Linked DNA regions of Pseudobacteriovorax antillogorgiicola. The protein of the gene in region 2 binds, or shares a complex with, the protein of the main gene of each other region. Links are inferred from orthologs where the notes say so. Each region holds a gene or a part of one and is shown on either strand. Other genes may lie near its edges. The genes, in order: fabF and B9N89_RS25405.

What was found.
Region 1: the proteins of B9N89_RS25405 (region 2) and fabF are in contact, whole or in part, in a solved structure (PDB 6OKG), measured with the Escherichia coli proteins. The link is inferred for Pseudobacteriovorax antillogorgiicola from one-to-one orthologs.

Annotation. Positions count from the first base shown.
Region 1 is NZ_FWZT01000048.1:2,530-10,957, reverse strand. What follows is about bases 2,729-5,578. They hold fabF (beta-ketoacyl-ACP synthase II), read right to left. Parts: upstream 4,845-5,578; coding sequence 3,612-4,844; downstream 2,729-3,611. Other genes in these bases: B9N89_RS30610 (LptF/LptG family permease), read right to left, coding at 4,967-5,578; pdhA (pyruvate dehydrogenase (acetyl-transferring) E1 component subunit alpha), read right to left, coding at 2,729-3,433. In the rest of the region: B9N89_RS30630 (pyruvate dehydrogenase complex dihydrolipoamide acetyltransferase), read right to left, coding at 133-1,434; B9N89_RS30625 (pyruvate dehydrogenase complex E1 component subunit beta), read right to left, coding at 1,454-2,431; more of pdhA, read right to left, coding at 2,456-2,728; more of B9N89_RS30610, read right to left, coding at 5,579-6,163; B9N89_RS30605 (penicillin-binding transpeptidase domain-containing protein), read left to right, coding at 6,303-7,499; B9N89_RS30600 (isopenicillin N synthase family dioxygenase), read left to right, coding at 7,594-8,428. UniProt on the Escherichia coli protein: Involved in the type II fatty acid elongation cycle. Catalyzes the elongation of a wide range of acyl-ACP by the addition of two carbons from malonyl-ACP to an acyl acceptor.
Region 2 is NZ_FWZT01000025.1:44,806-53,213, reverse strand. What follows is about bases 3,820-6,649. They hold B9N89_RS25405 (acyl carrier protein), read right to left. Parts: upstream 5,443-6,649; coding sequence 5,197-5,442; downstream 3,820-5,196. Other genes in these bases: B9N89_RS25395 (7TM diverse intracellular signaling domain-containing protein), read right to left, coding at 6,457-6,649; B9N89_RS25400 (UDP-2,3-diacylglucosamine diphosphatase), read left to right, coding at 5,672-6,460; rpiB (ribose 5-phosphate isomerase B), read right to left, coding at 4,592-5,038; glyA (serine hydroxymethyltransferase), read right to left, coding at 3,820-4,575. Outside these bases: thrC (threonine synthase), read left to right, coding at 1-22; transcription antitermination factor NusB, read right to left, coding at 57-473; ribH (6,7-dimethyl-8-ribityllumazine synthase), read right to left, coding at 470-919; ribB (3,4-dihydroxy-2-butanone-4-phosphate synthase), read right to left, coding at 929-2,086; B9N89_RS25425 (riboflavin synthase), read right to left, coding at 2,241-2,852; transcriptional regulator NrdR, read right to left, coding at 2,852-3,316; more of glyA, read right to left, coding at 3,313-3,819; more of B9N89_RS25395, read right to left, coding at 6,650-8,310. UniProt on the Escherichia coli protein: Carrier of the growing fatty acid chain in fatty acid biosynthesis.

The DNA.
Region 1 (8,428 bases), on a different replicon or contig from region 2:
GAACCTAGAACTAACGCTTAGGAAGCGCTTGTTATATCCGTTTAACTATGGAGCCAAGGGGAGCTAAATGAATAGCAAAAGCCTTGAGAGAAGTCAAAGCAAAGGGGCCACTGCTGTGACCCCTTGGTCATACTAGGAAAGCATCATCAAAGGATTCTCTAGATAAGCCGCTAGAGTTTGCAGGAACTGCGCTCCTACCGCACCGTCGATGACACGGTGATCACAAGACATGGTGAATTTCATGCGTTGCTGAACTTCAATCTCGCCGCTGTCTCCCACCCACGGTGTAGGAATGGTAGCGCCTACGGCTAAAATCGCAGCCTGTGGAGGATTGATAATAGCTGTAAACTCTTCGATTCCCATCATACCTAGATTGGAAATAGAGAAGGTTCCGCCTTGGTATTCCTCTGGCTTTAGGCCTCCAGATTTCGCCCGGCCGACAAGATCCTTGGTTTGCCGCGCGATGTCCCGAGCACCCAGGATATGAGCACCTCTCACAACTGGTGTGATCAGGCCATCTGGAATAGCTACAGCGACCGAAATATCAGCTGAACCGAACTGACGAATGAAGTCGCCTTGCCACGAAGCATTCACTTCCGGATGCTTCATCAGGGCCTTACCACATGCCTGGACGATGAGGTCATTGACACTGACTTTAGGTGGCGGGTTGTCACCACGATAGCTTTCTACTTCGGCGTTAAGAGACTTGCGCCACTCTAGAAGCTTCGCCATGTTTACGGATCGAGTCAGATAGAAGTGAGGAGCGTCGTTTTTGCCAGCCAGAAGGCGCTTGGCAATCGTCTTCCTCATCATCGAATTTGGCTTGTCTTGGTCGCCAAACTGAGGCAATGGAATCGGCTTTGGTACATCCACGGTGTCACCAGGCTTCGGCTTGCCACCGCCGCTCTGCATTGCTTGTTCGACATCTTTCTGAATGATGCGACCACCAGGGCCTGAGCCATCGATCTGGTCAAGGCTGATATTGTTGTCTTCGGCCATCTTTTTCGCTAGTGGGGACGCTTTTACGCGAGAACCGTCGCCTGAACTTTGGCTCTTGGGAGCGCTAGCCTCTTGCTTCGCAGAGCCTTCATCCCCCGAAGAAGCCTTTTCATCAGACTTTTCAGATTCATCTGCTTTAGACTCGCTTTTGCTACCGCCAGATTTGGCTAGAAGCTTATCGAGATCGAAATCTTCGCCCTTTTCACCAATCACGCAAATCGGGGCATTTAGTTCACAGGCCTCACCACCTTTGACAAGGATCTTCAGAAGTGTTCCTTCTTCAGGTGAGTTGTACTCCATCGTCGCCTTATCGGTTTCGATTTCAACAAAGGCTTCGCCTTCTTCGATGAAGTCGCCTTCTTCTTTAAGCCAAGACGCTATCGCACCCTCTTCCATGGTGTCGCTTAGCTTTGGCATTTCAATTATTTCAGCCATGAGACCGTCCTCAGTTTGCTTATAGGTACATTACGTCTTTGATCGCTTGGGTGATGCGATCTTCCGATGGCATCGTTCGCTCTTCTTGGGCTTCGTTGTAAGGCATTGGCACAAACTCGTTTGTGACCCGCGTTACCGGAGCGTCTAGATAATCGAAGCAAGCGCTTTGAATTCGATCGGAGATTTGCGAGCCTAGAGACGAGAACCCCCATGCTTCCTCTACGATCACAACTCGGTTGGTTTTCTTAACGGATTCAAAGATTAAATCCTCATCCAGTGGCTGGAGCGTTCTAGGGTCGAGGACTTCGACGCTCACACCATCTTTTTCTAGGGCTTCAGCGATTTTCATGCACTTATGCACCACCTTATTCCAGGCGATGAGAGTCACATCTGAACCCTCTTTCTTGATATCCCCTTTGCCAAGAGGGATGAGGTACTCTTCGTCAGGGACTTCGCCCTTCAAGCCGTACATCATCTCACTTTCAAGGAAGATCACAGGGTTGTCATCGCGGATCGCAGATTTTAATAGCCCGAGTCCATCGTAGGGAGTCGAGCAGGTGACAACAATCAGACCTGGAATGTTGGTGATCATCGGCTCTACTGCTTGGCTATGCTGTGCTCCAAGCATGTGAGCAGCACCATTCGGTCCACGAAACACGATGGGCACCTTAAATTGGCCGCCAGACATGTATCGCATTTTTGCAGCATGGTTGATGATCTGGTCGAAGGCCTGGATACCAAAGTTCCAAGTCATCATTTCGATGATAGGTCGCAAGCCAACCATCGCAGCACCGATCCCCAAGCCAGCAAAGCCACCCTCGGAAATTGGTGAATCCCATACACGCTTCTCACCGAACTTTTCTAGGAGACCTTTGGAAACCTTGTAGGCTCCATCGTATTGCGCGACCTCTTCACCCATCAAAAAAATGGTCTCGTCGCGTTCCATCTCTTCTTTCATGGCTCGGCCTAAGGCCTCGCGGAATGTTAATTGCGCCATGTATATCTCTCTTTCGAATAAGTATTAAACCAGAACGTGATCCCAAAGTTCTTCAATCGGTGGATTCGGCGATTCATCAGCAAATGCCTCAGCGGCTTTCACCTGATCTTTAGCCTCCGTATCCCACTCTTTGAGCTGCTCCTCGGTGCTGAGATCGTTCTCAACCAAGTACTTGCCAAGTTGTTTGATGGGGTCTTTATTCTTCTGGTAATCTTCGACTTCTTTTTTCGTTCGGTAGGTGCCGGGATCGGAAACCGAATGACCGCGATAGCGATAGGTAAGGGCTTCCAAAAGGTGAGGCTTTTTATCTTTCCTCATTTTCTCGACAATTTTCGAAACATGCTCTTGCACCGTGATCACGTTCATACCATCACAGTCGGAGTGATCCATGTCGAATGACAAGGCTCGCTTCCAAAGGTGATCAATGCTTGTGGTTCGGCGGATATCCGTTCCCATACCATACTTGTTGTTTTCAATGATGAAAAGTACGGGTAGATCCCAGGTCGCCGCCATGTTCAACGCTTCGAAAAACTGGCCTTGATTCGTTGCCGCATCGCCGAGGTAGCAAACACAGACATCATCTTCTTCACGATAACGAATCGCGAAGCCAACACCGGCAGCCAGTGGCACTTGACCACCAACGATCCCATGCCCACCTAAGAAGCGAAGCGACTCACTAAACATGTGCATCGATCCGCCTTTGCCGCGGCAAATGCCGTCAACTTTGCCGAATAGCTCGGCCATGACTTGCTTTGGCTCGATCCCCTTGCCGATAGCCTGGGTGTGCGACCGATAGCCACTGATCATGTAGTCAGAATCCCGGAGGCTATTCTGAACACCGACCGCTAAGCCTTCTTGTCCTATGTGCAAATGGCAAAACCCAGAGAATTTTCTCTTTGTATAAGCCAAGCCAACACGCTCTTCGAATCTTCTAAAAAGACACATCTGTTTGTACATTGCGAAGAGCTGTTCTTTATCTAAGTTTGTTTTCTTTTTCGCCATAAACACTTCCTAAAACCAGATCAAGCCTATAGACTTCAGACGGCTATCACGCTAGCACGATTGCCGCAAGACTTGTTAGTAAATTTACAAGTTTTTAGGGTCTTTTGACGTTTCGGTGACACTTCGATCAACGATTGGTTTCGTGATCTCCGTGCCTAAGTCGAAATATCATGCAACCCTAATCGATTGCTCGGAATGCCACAGTTGCGTTCGTCCCGCCAAACCCAAATGAATTAGACAGTGCAACAGACACCCGTTTTTCGACAGCTTCGTTGGGGGTGTAATCAAGTGGACACAGCTCATCTTGCTCATGCAAGTTGGCAGTGGGTGGTACAGTGTTGTGGTGAATCGCCAGGATCGAGAAAATCGCCTCGATCCCACCAGCACCACCGATACAATGGCCCGTGACTCCCTTTGTGGACGAAATGGAAAGCTTCTTAGCGTGATCGCCAAATACAGCCATGATGGCCTCGCTCTCGTATTGATCGTTCATCTTGGTCGAAGTCCCGTGAGCATTAATGTAATCAACGTCCTCTGGCTTTAAGCCCCCTGTTTCCAAGGCCATTTTCATGCAGCGCTGCCCACCTTCCCCTTGAGGTGCGGGAGCCGTGATGTGGTGACCATCCCCTGACAAGCCATAACCTACCACTTCTGCGTAAATTTTTGCGCCTCTCTTTTGAGCGCTTTCCATGTCCTCTAAAACCAGAATGCCAGCCCCCTCGCCCATGATAAAACCATCACGATTCTTGTCGAAGGGTCGAGATGCCACAGAGGGCTCTTCGTTGTGAGTGCTTAAAGCTTTCAGGGCATTGAATGAAGCGATGCCTAGCTTTGAGATTGTCGACTCGGAGCCACCACATACCATCGCATCCGCATGACCGTCTTTAATCAAACGAAAGCCCTCGCCAATACCGTGAGTTCCACTAGCACAGGCTGTGGTGGGGCAGATATTAGGCCCTTTGAGATTCTTCAAGATGGAGACGTAGCCGGCAGCCATATTGGGAATTGTATAGGGAATGAAGAATGGTGAAATCCGCTTCTCGCCCTTTTCGTCGAGGACACGGGTACTCTCTTCGATGCACGCTAGGGCTCCCATGCCCACGCCGATGGAGCAACCAATTCGCTCTGAGTTTACTGAGGTATCCAAACCACTTTCCGCAATCGCTTCGTGGGCAGCGACGGCTGCAAATTGGATGAATCGAGTGAGTCGAGCTTGATCCTTTTTACCAATGACAAAACTAGGATCGAAGTCTTTAACCTCAGCCGCTATTTGTACTTTCAAATCACTAGGATCGAAAAGGCTAATCTTAGTTACCCCAGACTCTCCTTGAAGCGCTCGCTTCCAGGAATCCTGAACGTTATTGCCCACAGGAGAAACCATACCTAAGCCAGTAACAACGACACGTCTCATACTTTTTTCACCTTACATTGCCATCGATTGTGTCCTGATTTAACCCTTTTCCCACTTACCAAATCAGCGGGGTGTTAGCACCCCATTTTTTGTGTAGATTTTGTAAAAGCTTGTGTAGGCCCTTAATCCGAAGGGCTAGGGTTATTTCGCTGCCAGATCTTGCGTAGACCAGGGATATAACGAGGGTCTAAGGCAGACTCTGATGGAGGGAGTTTATTTTTTTGATAGACCAGGAAACTACCAAATGCCAAAAGCAGCAAGTTGGGCACCCAAGCTCCTAGAATAGCCGAGATTTGACCTTTTTCCGCCATATACTTAAAGCTCATGAGCACCACATAGCCGAATATAATGGTAAGAATGGCACCAATGTAGCCAAAGCCTCGCCCGCGACGTTCATCTTGAATTCCAAGCACCATGGCAAACAAGGCGAAGGTGATGCAAGCAAAGGGCAATCCAAATCGCTGGTGGAGGAGAAACCGGGCCTTTAGATAGGTTTTTTCTTGATCAGGCCGCCTATTGTTTTCCAGTTTCGAAACATAGTTCCAAAGTTGGCCAGGGGAATAACTTCGATAGTCATCTGTTGCTGAATCCGGACCAAAAATCTGTTCCTGAAAGATACGGATCAAGTCCAGTTCTGCTCGCTTGAATTTTACCACTGATATCTGCTCGGAATCGGGAGCAGTCGAGTAAATCACACCATAGTCGAAGGCCATCGTGAGATCGCCCGACTCTACTGATCCAGACACAGACCCACTGGGTGCAAGCAAGGTGAAACTTTGATCCTTGTTCTTACTTCCTGGAGCTAGCATCACATTCTCAAAGTGAGTTCGATCAGGAGATATGGTTTCCGCGTAGAGGACGTAACCTAGAAAGTCATCAAGAAACACTCCAGGCTTGAGCTGGACCTTGATCATGTTGTCTAATTCAGTTTGGGTCTTGCGATGATAAAACTGTACCGTTTCACGGCGCCCCCAGGGCTCGAAGTACAAGGAGCATATGGTAGCTGTGCCGTAAAGAATCCCACCAATGAGCAGGACCGGCACTGCAGCTCGCTTCAAAGAATAGCCTGACGCTAGCATAGCTGTGTATTCTCCATCGGCGGAAAAGCGGCTAAATGCCAAAAGAACCGCAAACATATAGGCGATGGGTATAGTGAACGAAAGAAACGGAACCATAATGAATAGAAACGGCAAAAGAATATTTTCTAGGGTTAGCCCAAAAGTGACTAAAACTTCAGAAAGTCGGATAAGTTGTGATACGACTATGATGGCACTAAGAACACACAAAGACGTGACAAATTGAGGTAGTAGTTCCTTCAAGAAATAGAAAAAAAGTGTAATGGCTTAGCTCCCTTTCGGCAGGCCTAGAAGGCTTTGATATCAACAACTATAGGATATTAAATTAGCCTTGCATCCGGTATAATAATCAAGTCACCTTGAATCACTTGGCATCATCAAAATGAAGCATATTCTCCGATTAACATCCGTCAGCTCAATCATTTTATTAGCATCTCTTACCTGTTTCAGTCACGGGAATCGCGCCTGGGCAAACGCCACCCTGCCCAAAATTCCTCAGGTTTTGCCTGAGTGGGAGGACATCGCTACTCCTAGCTTGCATAGCATGCCAGTCAATATAGTTCCACGGATTCAAAACAGATTGAAACACTTTTTAAAAGCTCGCGATAACCCTGTCGCAGGGCTTATTTTGGCTGATGTACGCACTGGTAAAGTCCTTGCCATGGTGCAGGGTGCACAGCCCAAAGCGTGGGGTGCCCAAACTAACACGAATCTACATACCGGCTTTCCCGCTGCCTCACTCTTCAAAACCATCGTCGCTGCATCCACCCTGGAATCGACCAACATCGACAGCCTACAAGGCTCAACCTTGGATGGTGGCTGCGCGACTGTGAGCCCGCGAGGTTATTGGTTGCGGAATAATGTCCGCGGCAGAAAGTTTAAGATCAACCTCCGCCGAGCGTACGGCAGTTCATGTAACGGTTTTTTCGCGCGCTTGGCTGTCAATGAAATTGGTCTTGGGCCAATCCTCAATATGGCGAAACGCTTCGGCTGGGATGGGAAGCCCGTCACCACTGACTTCTCACTTAGGCCTAGTCCTATTCGCACCCCAAATCCAGCAACGTCCAGCGCCCACCGTGTCGGGAGCTTTGCAGCTGGCTTTGGCAATGTGGGGATATCGGTAGCTCATGCTACTTGGCAGATGCTCGCCATCGCCAATCTGGGCGTTAGCAAGCCTTTGAGGCTTTTTTCAGCAAGCGGCAAGGAGCAAGCTTTGGCTTCAGAGCGGGTTCTTAGCGAAGAGGCCTCTCGTGAACTCCTAGCGATCATGGATGCCACGGTCCTCGGTGGCACCGCGACTTCAGTTTTTAGAAAAGGGCGTTACCGTCGTTTGCGTCAAGATATTGGCGGTAAAACAGGGACTCTCACAGGGGCTCATCCAAAGGGAGTCACCACTTGGTTTGCTGGTGCCTATCCCATTGAGAACCCTGAGGTCGTGGTTGCATCTGTCGTTGTTCTAGAAGATCTCTGGCACATTAAAGCCTCGAACCTTGCAGCGGAAGCGATCTTGGCCCATTATGATTACCGGAAGTCACTCAAACTATCGGAATCAAATAAGAAAATCCCCGCTAAAAATTAGAACTGTGGTATCTGTAATTGTTGTTTGATCTTTACTGTCTTAATTTGGTAACCACAGCACAACGACATAACCCACGCTTGCTTAGAGGTATCGTATGAGCACCCCTAATACCATTCCAGTCATCGATTTAAATGACTACCTTTCGGACGATAAGAACAAAAAACAAAAGTTTGTGGATAATGTAGGAGCCGCCCTAAAGGATGTTGGTTTCTTTGCATTGACAAACCATGGACTGCCACAGGATTTAGTTTCAGAAGCCTACTCGATTTCCGAAAAGTTCTTCAAACTCGATGAAGCGACTAAAAGAAAATACGAGAACCTAGAAATCCAAGGTCAGCGAGGCTACACCTCGTTTGGTCGTGAGCATGCTAAAGACCACGATGCTCCTGACCTTAAAGAGTTCTGGCACGTGGGGCAGGACCTTTCAGACGGGCATAAGCTTGCTGATGTTTATCCACAAAATATCTGGCCTAAAGAGCTGCCTTCATTCGAAACGACTATGAAGGATATCTATCAACAGCTAGAACGATGTTCACTGCAGATATTGGAGGCATGCTCGCTCTATATCGGTGAAGATAAATCACTTTTCCGCGATATGGCAGTCGACGGCAACACCATCCTTCGCCTGATTCATTATCCACCCATTCCAGAAGACGCCAACCCTGCAAGCGTTCGGGCAGCCGCTCATGAAGATATTAACTTAATCACCTTATTGATCGACGCAACAACGTCGGGCCTTGAAATCATGGATCGCAACGGCAACTGGTTGCCAGTAGTGACCCCAAGAGGATGTATCATTGTTGATTCAGGAGATATGCTTCAGAACGCTAGTAACGGCTTCTACAAGGCAACAACTCACAGGGTTGTGAACCCAAATGACTCTCGTTCGCGACGGTTTTCCATGCCTTTCTTCGTCCATGCACGCAGCG
Region 2 (8,408 bases):
CTCCAAGAAGATTTTAAACTGAGGAATTGAAAGCAACCTTTGCAAAGGTTGCTTGATTATGCTGGCTCGATCTTATCTAGAATGGCGTTAACGAACTTACCAGAGTCACGAGTTCCGTATTTTTTGGCAAGTTCAATAGCCTCGTTGATGGCTACTTTCCGCGGAGCTTTGGTCTTTGTCAGTTCGTAGGCAGCAACTCTTAGGACACAACGATCTGTTGTCGGCATCCTCGCCATCGTCCAATTCGTCGAATGCTTTTCGATGGTCTCATTGAGGTAGACAAGATTATTAAAAACACCTTCGACGAAGTTGCGAATCAATGGCACGATCTGACCATCGAGCTTGAAGTTGTCGATGAAGGTTTGAAAGTGCCCATCGGAAAAGTGGAACAGCTTTTCTGTTTCGCACTGATATAGAAATTGCACAGCCCAATCACGGGCTAAGGAATTAGGGTGAATCTGCTTATCTGTCAATTCTTACTCCACTCTTCAACTGTCTTGAGGGTCTGAATCATTTGAAGAGCTGTTTGTGCTGCTTCAGACCCTTTATTACCCAGTTTTAGGCCGGCGCGATTAAGGGCTTGCTCCACAGTATCTGTGGTTAAAACACCGAAGATCACTGGCACCTCAGTTTCAACGCTGACATTCATAATTCCAGATGCTGCTGGTCCAGCTACATAGTCGAAGTGAGCTGTGTTACCGCGAATCACAGCTCCAAGGCAGATGACCGCATCAAAGCCTTTGCTGCGAGCAGCCTTGGCAGCGACTACCGGAATCTCGAAGGCCCCTGGCACCCAGGTTGTGAATATTTGGTTATCTTGGAGACCGCCGTCTTTAAGAGTTTGTACGGCGCCATCCACTAATGAGCGGGTTACCAATTCATTAAAACGAGCTGCAACGATGAGAACTTTTTCAGCCATGAAAACCCTCTATTTATAAGAAAAAACGTTGGTTTCAACAATCTCAAGACCAAACCCTGAAAGCCCTTTCAAGGCCATCGGGGATGTGGTGTGGATGCGCATCTTAGAAACCCCCAGAGACCTAAGAATTTGCGCTCCGGTCCCATGAAGGCGAACATCAACTCCCGGAGCTTTTTTATTTGCTTTTGACTCTTTTGGTTTCTTTTGGAAGTCAGAAATCAGTTCTTCGAATTCAGGGACCAATGACTGCTCGGATCGAGTCAGATAAATAAGAATGCCACGATCCACTTGCTTGAGCATATCCAAACCATAAGCCAGTCGTTTGCCGGAACCCGCGTCTCGCGATCCAATAGCGTCACATAAGTTCTTTTGGCCATGAACCCGAACATCAACCACGTGATTTTCGAAGCCGTCGCCTTTGAGTATGGCTAGGTGCTCCGAGCGATCGACGAGATTGCGAAACAAAACCCCTGTAAAGGGACCAGCGTCCGTTAGAATTTCTTGGCGTTCGACCTCTTCAACCATAGTTTCTTTAAGAAGTCGGTACTGAATGAGATCTGCGATCGCGATGATCGGAATATTGTGCTCTTTGGCGAAGGTTTCGAGGTCGGACATTCGAGCCATTGTGCCATCGTCATTCATGATCTCGCAGATCACGCCGGCACCTTTATAGCCTGCCATCTTTGCGATGTCTACCGAGCCTTCAGTATGCCCGGCACGCTCAAGAACGCCTCCTGGTCTGGCCTTGAGAGGGAAAATATGTCCTGGTACAACAATGTCTTCAGGTTTTGCGCCGTTTGCAATGGCGACTTGGATGGTGTGGGCGCGATCTGCGGCCGAAATACCAGTGGTCACTCCATCACGAGCTTCGATGCTCACAGTAAATGCCGTGCCTTGCGTGGGTAGGCGCTTGGTGCTGTCTTCCATCATGGGGAGCTTAAGGGCATCAACTAGCTCAGGTTCGAGCGTTAGGCAGATAAGGCCTCGTGCGTACTTAGCGAGAAAATTAATTTGTTCTGGAGTCACGCATTCTGCTGCTAGGACGAGGTCTCCCTCATTTTCGCGGTCTTCATCGTCGACCATGATCACCATTCGACCATTGCGAATGGCTTCGATAGCCTCACCAACTCGGTTTAACATTCGATCCTGTTCCGCCCCTGTATTCATAGAAACCCCATAATATTAGGTGGTTGCCCTGCAGCAATGTCAAAGAACTCCTCACGACGCCAAGAAGATAGCAACCTAATATATCTAGGCCAAACTAGCAAGCTATTCATCGGACTACAGCGGGAAACTTAAATGCTACAAAAGCGTTTACATCTTAGTTTGGCTGGAACTTACTTAATCTTTCCATGAACTTGGAGATCATATCCACCTCAACATTCAGCTGCCAGCCGACAGGAAGCTCCGCGAAGGTGGTTTCTTCGATGGTGGCAGGGATAAGCATCAGGTGGATCAGGCTGTGAGCCGATTCATCTTTCAGTTCATTGACTGTTAAGCTAACTCCATCGAGACAAATTGATCCTTTTGGAATCACGTAACGGCTCAAGGAGTGGTTCAAGCTAATGACTACTTCCCAGCCATCGCTTTGTTTGTCAATGGATTCTATGGTGGCTTTGCCGTCTACATGCCCAGAAACCAAATGTCCTCCCAAACGGTCGCCAATCTGCATGGCTCGTTCGAGGTTCACCCGTTTACGAGGGGCCAAAGCGCCCAGGTTGGTCACACTTAAAGTCTCTCGGGAAACATCGAATGAATAACCGTCATCGAAGATCTCTGTTACCGTGAGGCAGCAGCCATTGACTGCGATGCTATCTCCGAACTTGGCATCGAACTGCTTGGGATTCAGCCCTTCGACCACAAAGCGAGAAATTCCCTCGTGATCGTGAATAGATTTGATACGACCCGTAGTCTCGACTAGTCCAGTAAACATTATGTGAGTTCCCTAACGTCCTTGAGATCTTTAAGCTCGCGCAAAAATTCCTCAGGATCTTTGAAGTCTTTATAGATGGAGGCGAAGCGAACATATGCCACATGATCGGTTTGGCGAAGTTTTTTCATCACCAAGTCACCAATTTTTTGGCTCGTGACCGTTCGCTCGCCGTTACCGCGAAGGTGGGCCTCGATACCTGCAACCATCGACTCGATCTGATCGATGGAAATGTTGCGCTTTCGACAAGCCATAGAAAGGGCGCTGATGATTTTTTCGCGATTGAAAACATCGAAGGTGCCATCTCGCTTTTTCACCTGAAGAGTTAGCTCTTCTTGCTTCTCATAAGTGGTAAAGCGATGGTGACACTTGGTGCAAACGCGCCGACGGCGCACACTGCGCCCTTCGTTGCTGATGCGGCTTTCTAGGACCTTGGTATCGCGTTGGTCACACTTCGGGCATTTCACTTGACTTGGCTCCAACCCGGATAAAGTGGGAATCGAGCCGTCAGTGCCTCAACCTCTTTGTGAATTTTTGCCAGTTCGTCATCCTGACCTACGTGATCGAAGGCCCGTCGAATCCAAACAGCAATCTGCTTCATCTCTTCAGGTCCCATGCCACGCGTGGTGAGTGCTGCTGTTCCCAAGCGGATACCGCTGGTAACGAAGGGACTGCGAGTCTCGCGAGGCACTGTGTTCTTATTTACTGTGATATGGCTTTTGCCAAGTGCTTCTTCCAAGTCTTTTCCGCTGACTTCTGTGCTGGAAAGGTCGAGCAAGACGAGGTGATTCTCGGTGCCGTTGGAAACTATACGAAGGCCGGTTTCCATCAGTCCTTCGGCCAGCGCTTTTGCATTGGCTTTGACACTTTGCTGATAATCTTTGAAGCTTGGCTCAAGGGCTTCTTTGAAGGCTACAGCCTTGGCTGCAATCACATGCTCAAGAGGTCCGCCTTGAGTTCCAGGAAAAACCGCCTTATTAATCTTTAAGGACTCATCATTCCATAGGAGAAGGCCGCCCCTTGGTCCACGGAGGGTCTTGTGAGTCGTTGTTGAAACGACATGGGCGAATGGCACTGGGTTTTGGTGTTCACCGGCAGCGACAAGCCCTGCAATATGAGCCATGTCCACAAAGAGATAGGCACCAACTTTGTCGGCGATCTGCCTAAAGCGGGCGAAATCGATCTCTCTCGGGTAAGCACTTGCTCCAGCGATAATCATTTTGGGTTTGACTTCCGTGGCAATTCGCTCCACTTCGTCGTAGTCAAGGAGTTCCGACTCGGGGCTTACACCATAGAAGTGGGATTCATAATTGATTCCCGAGAAGTTTACCTTGGAGCCATGAGTGAGGTGTCCCCCATGGGATAGGTCCATGCCTAATACTCGATCGCCAGGGCTGAGAAGGGCTAGATAAACCGCAGCATTCGCCTGAGCACCGGAGTGAGGCTGTACGTTTGCAAACTTGGCTCCGAATATTTCCTTGGCACGATCGATGGCAATCTGCTCGATGCCATCGACTTTGGAACAACCGCCATAATAGCGCTTACCAGGAAGGCCTTCGGCGTATTTATTGGTGAGGATGCTGCCCGCAGCCGCAACCACGCGAGGGGACGCAAAGTTCTCAGACGCGATCAGCTCCAAACCAGTTTCCTGTCGCTCTAACTCTTGCTCGATGAGGTCGAAAACCAAAGGATCGTAATCCGATAGTTGTTGCCAGGGTTTGCTCATGACGATGTCCCTTGTTTTATTGAGTTTCTAGTGCCGAGATTTTATCGAGCCGACGCTGGTGGCGGCTGCCTTCAAACGAGGCTTCAAGCCAGATTTGAACCAGATCAAGGGCTCTATGATGATTTAATACTCTTTCCCCAAGGCAAAGAACATTAGAATTATTGTGGAGGCGTGACATTTTGGCCGTAAAATCATCCCAAACGAGAGTTGCACGAATACCGGCGACCTTATTTGCTGCTATTGACATGCCAATACCTGTGCCGCAAATTAGGATGCCTCGCTCGCATTTGCCGGCGGCTACATCTTTGGCTAGTTTTTCTGCATAATCTGGGTAGTCAACTGAGGTGGCGTCATCTCTTGCTACGCCATAATCTTGAACTTCGATATTTTGTGAGTCTAGAAACTCGACCACGAGATGTTTCAGTTCTCGCCCTCCGTGGTCCGAGGCGATTCCGATTTTCATACCCATATGTGTTGCGCCTTATCCACCCTAGATAGACAATCGACTCAGGCAAGAGAGGGGGGACTCATTGCCCCAGGCTCAACCGGAAACGACTTGGGTGATAAGAAAGTAGAAGTGGGCTCCCGCTTCCGCAGCACTTCAGCATTTCCGGAGGAGTCCTAAGCTAGGTCTTGCGTTTTTTTCACGTAAGACACTGCATCTTCAACGGTACGGATGCCTTCAGCTTCTTCATCTGGGATGTCGATGCCAAATGCTTCTTCCATAGCCATCACAAGTTCAACGATATCTAGGGAATCAGCACCTAGATCTTCAATGAATTTTGCTTTACCAACAACTGCTGCTTCTTCAACACCAAGTTGGTTCACGACGATTTGCTTAAGTTTTCCTTCGATATCTGCGGACATGCTAAAACCTCCAAAGTGGCATATGTAAGCCTAATGTTAGACTAAAAAAACAAAATCTAGGGTGGAATGCAAGAAAATATTGCAGGGTAAGACGCATATAGGCTTTCGGTAAATATGAGTGAATTTGTAATCAAGGTAGCTTTAAAAAAGCGATTTTTGCAAGTTAATTTACTGTATGTAGGCTTTCTGGTAGGTACAATTGGTGGGATACGATGGTAGGAGTGAACTTTTGACAGATTTTAACGCATCTCTAGTGGTGGCATCCGATATCCATCTGCATTCTGCCTATGATGAAAAGGGTCGTCTGCTTCTAAAGGCTCTGAGGCAAGTTGCTGAAGGGAATGTCGAGTACTTTGTTTTCCTTGGGGATATTTTTGATTTCTGCCTTGGCAGTCATCCCTATTTTCAGAGGCGGTTTGAAGCTATTGGAGCGGCTTTGGAGGCCGTGGCTGCTTCTGGAACCCGTGTGATCTACCTTGAAGGCAATCATGAGTTTCGGATTAAGGATTTCGGCTGGGAAGGAGTAGAGTTTTACCCTTCTGGAGAAGCTGAGCTTGAAATTAGCACCGGAGAACGGTTCAAAATGGCTCATGGCGATATGATATATTCCCACGAACGGTATAAGAAATTCCGAAAGGTTGTGAAGTCACAATGGCTTACTGGTGCGGCTCGTCTAGTGCCCGGTCCCCTCATGAACTGGTTGGCCACTCGGGGAGCTCATATCTCGCGCTCTCAAGATGAATATCGAACGATCAATCACGACGCAATACTGGGTGCGGTCTACTCATGGCTCGAAACCACAGCCCACGACTACGGTTTGTTTGGGCACTTCCATGTGCCTTATGCAGAATCCCGTCGCGACGGGCGAAAGGGTGGTGTCTTTAGTGTGGACTGCTGGGATAAGCCCAACTTTTTGGTGTTTCGGGAAGGGGCCTTTCATAGGTGGCTGCCTCAAGAAGCCAGTAAGCGGCCACAGCTTATGCCGGCCAAACCACTTCTTGCCGGTAACCAAGGCTAGGATGCAGCGTTGCTTGCTTCGGGTGACTCTCCATGGTCGACGAGGATGTAGCAAGTTTTTGCGTTAGGATCATTTCTCACTTGGAATCCCAGCTCATTCAAGTCGATCTTTTCCAGGTCAATAGACTGCGAAGGCAAAGCTTCGAAGACCTCGCTTTGCACCGCTAAAATATCAGCCGAAAGATGTCTTGATTTGCCAAGCTTCATGGCAAACTCCTCGTAGCGTGTGGCGAGGATGAGTGCCTCTCCAAAAAGATCGTAGTCCACTGGTTCACTGCTTGGAAAAAAACTCAACACGTCCCCCTTGGCAAGCCCGGCGGTGCAAAAACTAATGCCTTCGAGGGAAAACCGCTGGCGGCACCTTTGGAATATTTTTATCATATCCTTGGCAAGTAAGATGGCTTCTTTCTCGGGTCCTCCTGCTGATTGATCAGGTGCTAAAAAAGGAAAGTTTACGGTACACAGAAAGCCGTCACCCATCTCTTTGACCCTATGAGCGCTGGCTTGCAAGGGATCTGCACGATAGCCTTGACTGATCCTGTCATTGAACTGTGAGAATAGCTCTCTAAAGAAGCGAAAGGCCAAGCTGGGGTCGATCTCAGAACTAGCGACAGCATCAAAGGAGAGAGCAATAGCCTTGCCAGTGCCGCACGGCATTGTTGATTCAAGTTGGTTTCCTTGCTCCATCTGCTGGATCTGATGGGGGTAAAAAACTTTTTGCAGTTGTTGGTAGGAGTGATTCTTTGCAGCTAGTGCAGAAAGCTCAGTTTGTCTGGCTTTGATACTCATAGCAAATGAGAAAATACAGGTTTCTAAAACGATACCAATAAATGGAGACCAAGCGAGGACCGCTAGGGATTCATAGTTCACCATCATGGAAAGGCCAATAGAGACAGCGAGTACTAGCCATCCAGCAAGTAGGTGTATGGCTACTTTTTCACCCTGTCTTAATCTGTAAAGGGATGTGAAGATGGCAAATCCTACACAGGAAGATACAGATAGAACCAAACTAGATACAGCTATTAGATGAAAAACATTACCTATGATAGCGAGGCAGCTGACTAAGATAAGGAGCCATTGTGCTCGACGCAGTTTGCGATGGTTAGAATCTAACAGAAGATCTCCCACCATGAATAAAAGAAAAATGCCGCTGCCACCGCTCGCGAGCATGATTAGTGGATGGATGAAGTAGACGTACCCTGCGGAATGGATCAACACAGCTAAAAGGCTAATCGCGTAGGTGCAGTAATAAAGAAAGTAGCCATGGCGAAAGCTTAGGTACATACCTAGATTATAGATAATCATGATCGCAATGATCCCAAAGCCTATGCCTTCAATCAAGTTGTCTTGGTTGGCGCTAACGATCCAAGCATCTTGAGAGTATATCTGAGGGTTGATGCGAGGGGTGGGATAACCTCCAGGGTCGAGCCATAGCTCAATATGAGCAGGTAGGTCCTGATCAGAGATACTATAGGAGTCGTAGCGATAATCCAGCCGAGGTAATTCGTAGCGTTCCCCTTTGTTTGGCGTGAGAAAGGCCTGTGTCGACTTCCACGGAAAGGGGATAACAAGTACGTAATTCCTTGGGGTAGGATCGGTGTCCGATAGGGTTGCTGAATACTTTAAGATACTTGAGGAATCTAGGCTAGAATATTTGGAAGAGTATCTGTCAATGTAGAAGCTTTTGAAGCTCAGAGGAGACAGGTGACTCTGAGCCACATCGTAGTTGCCAGCTTCTTTATAGTCTATGCCTCGACCATCATTCGATGATGATGGGGTTGGTAAAGCTAAGGCAAATATCGATACTATGAGCCAGCGACTGTGCTTGAGCATAGAGAAACCACGTTTCACAAATTAAAATTCTCATCGGATGAATAGGTTAAGACTTTATCAACGGCGAAAATTTCGTGGTGGTAAGAGTTCTTGACATGAAACAACGGAGGCCTTGA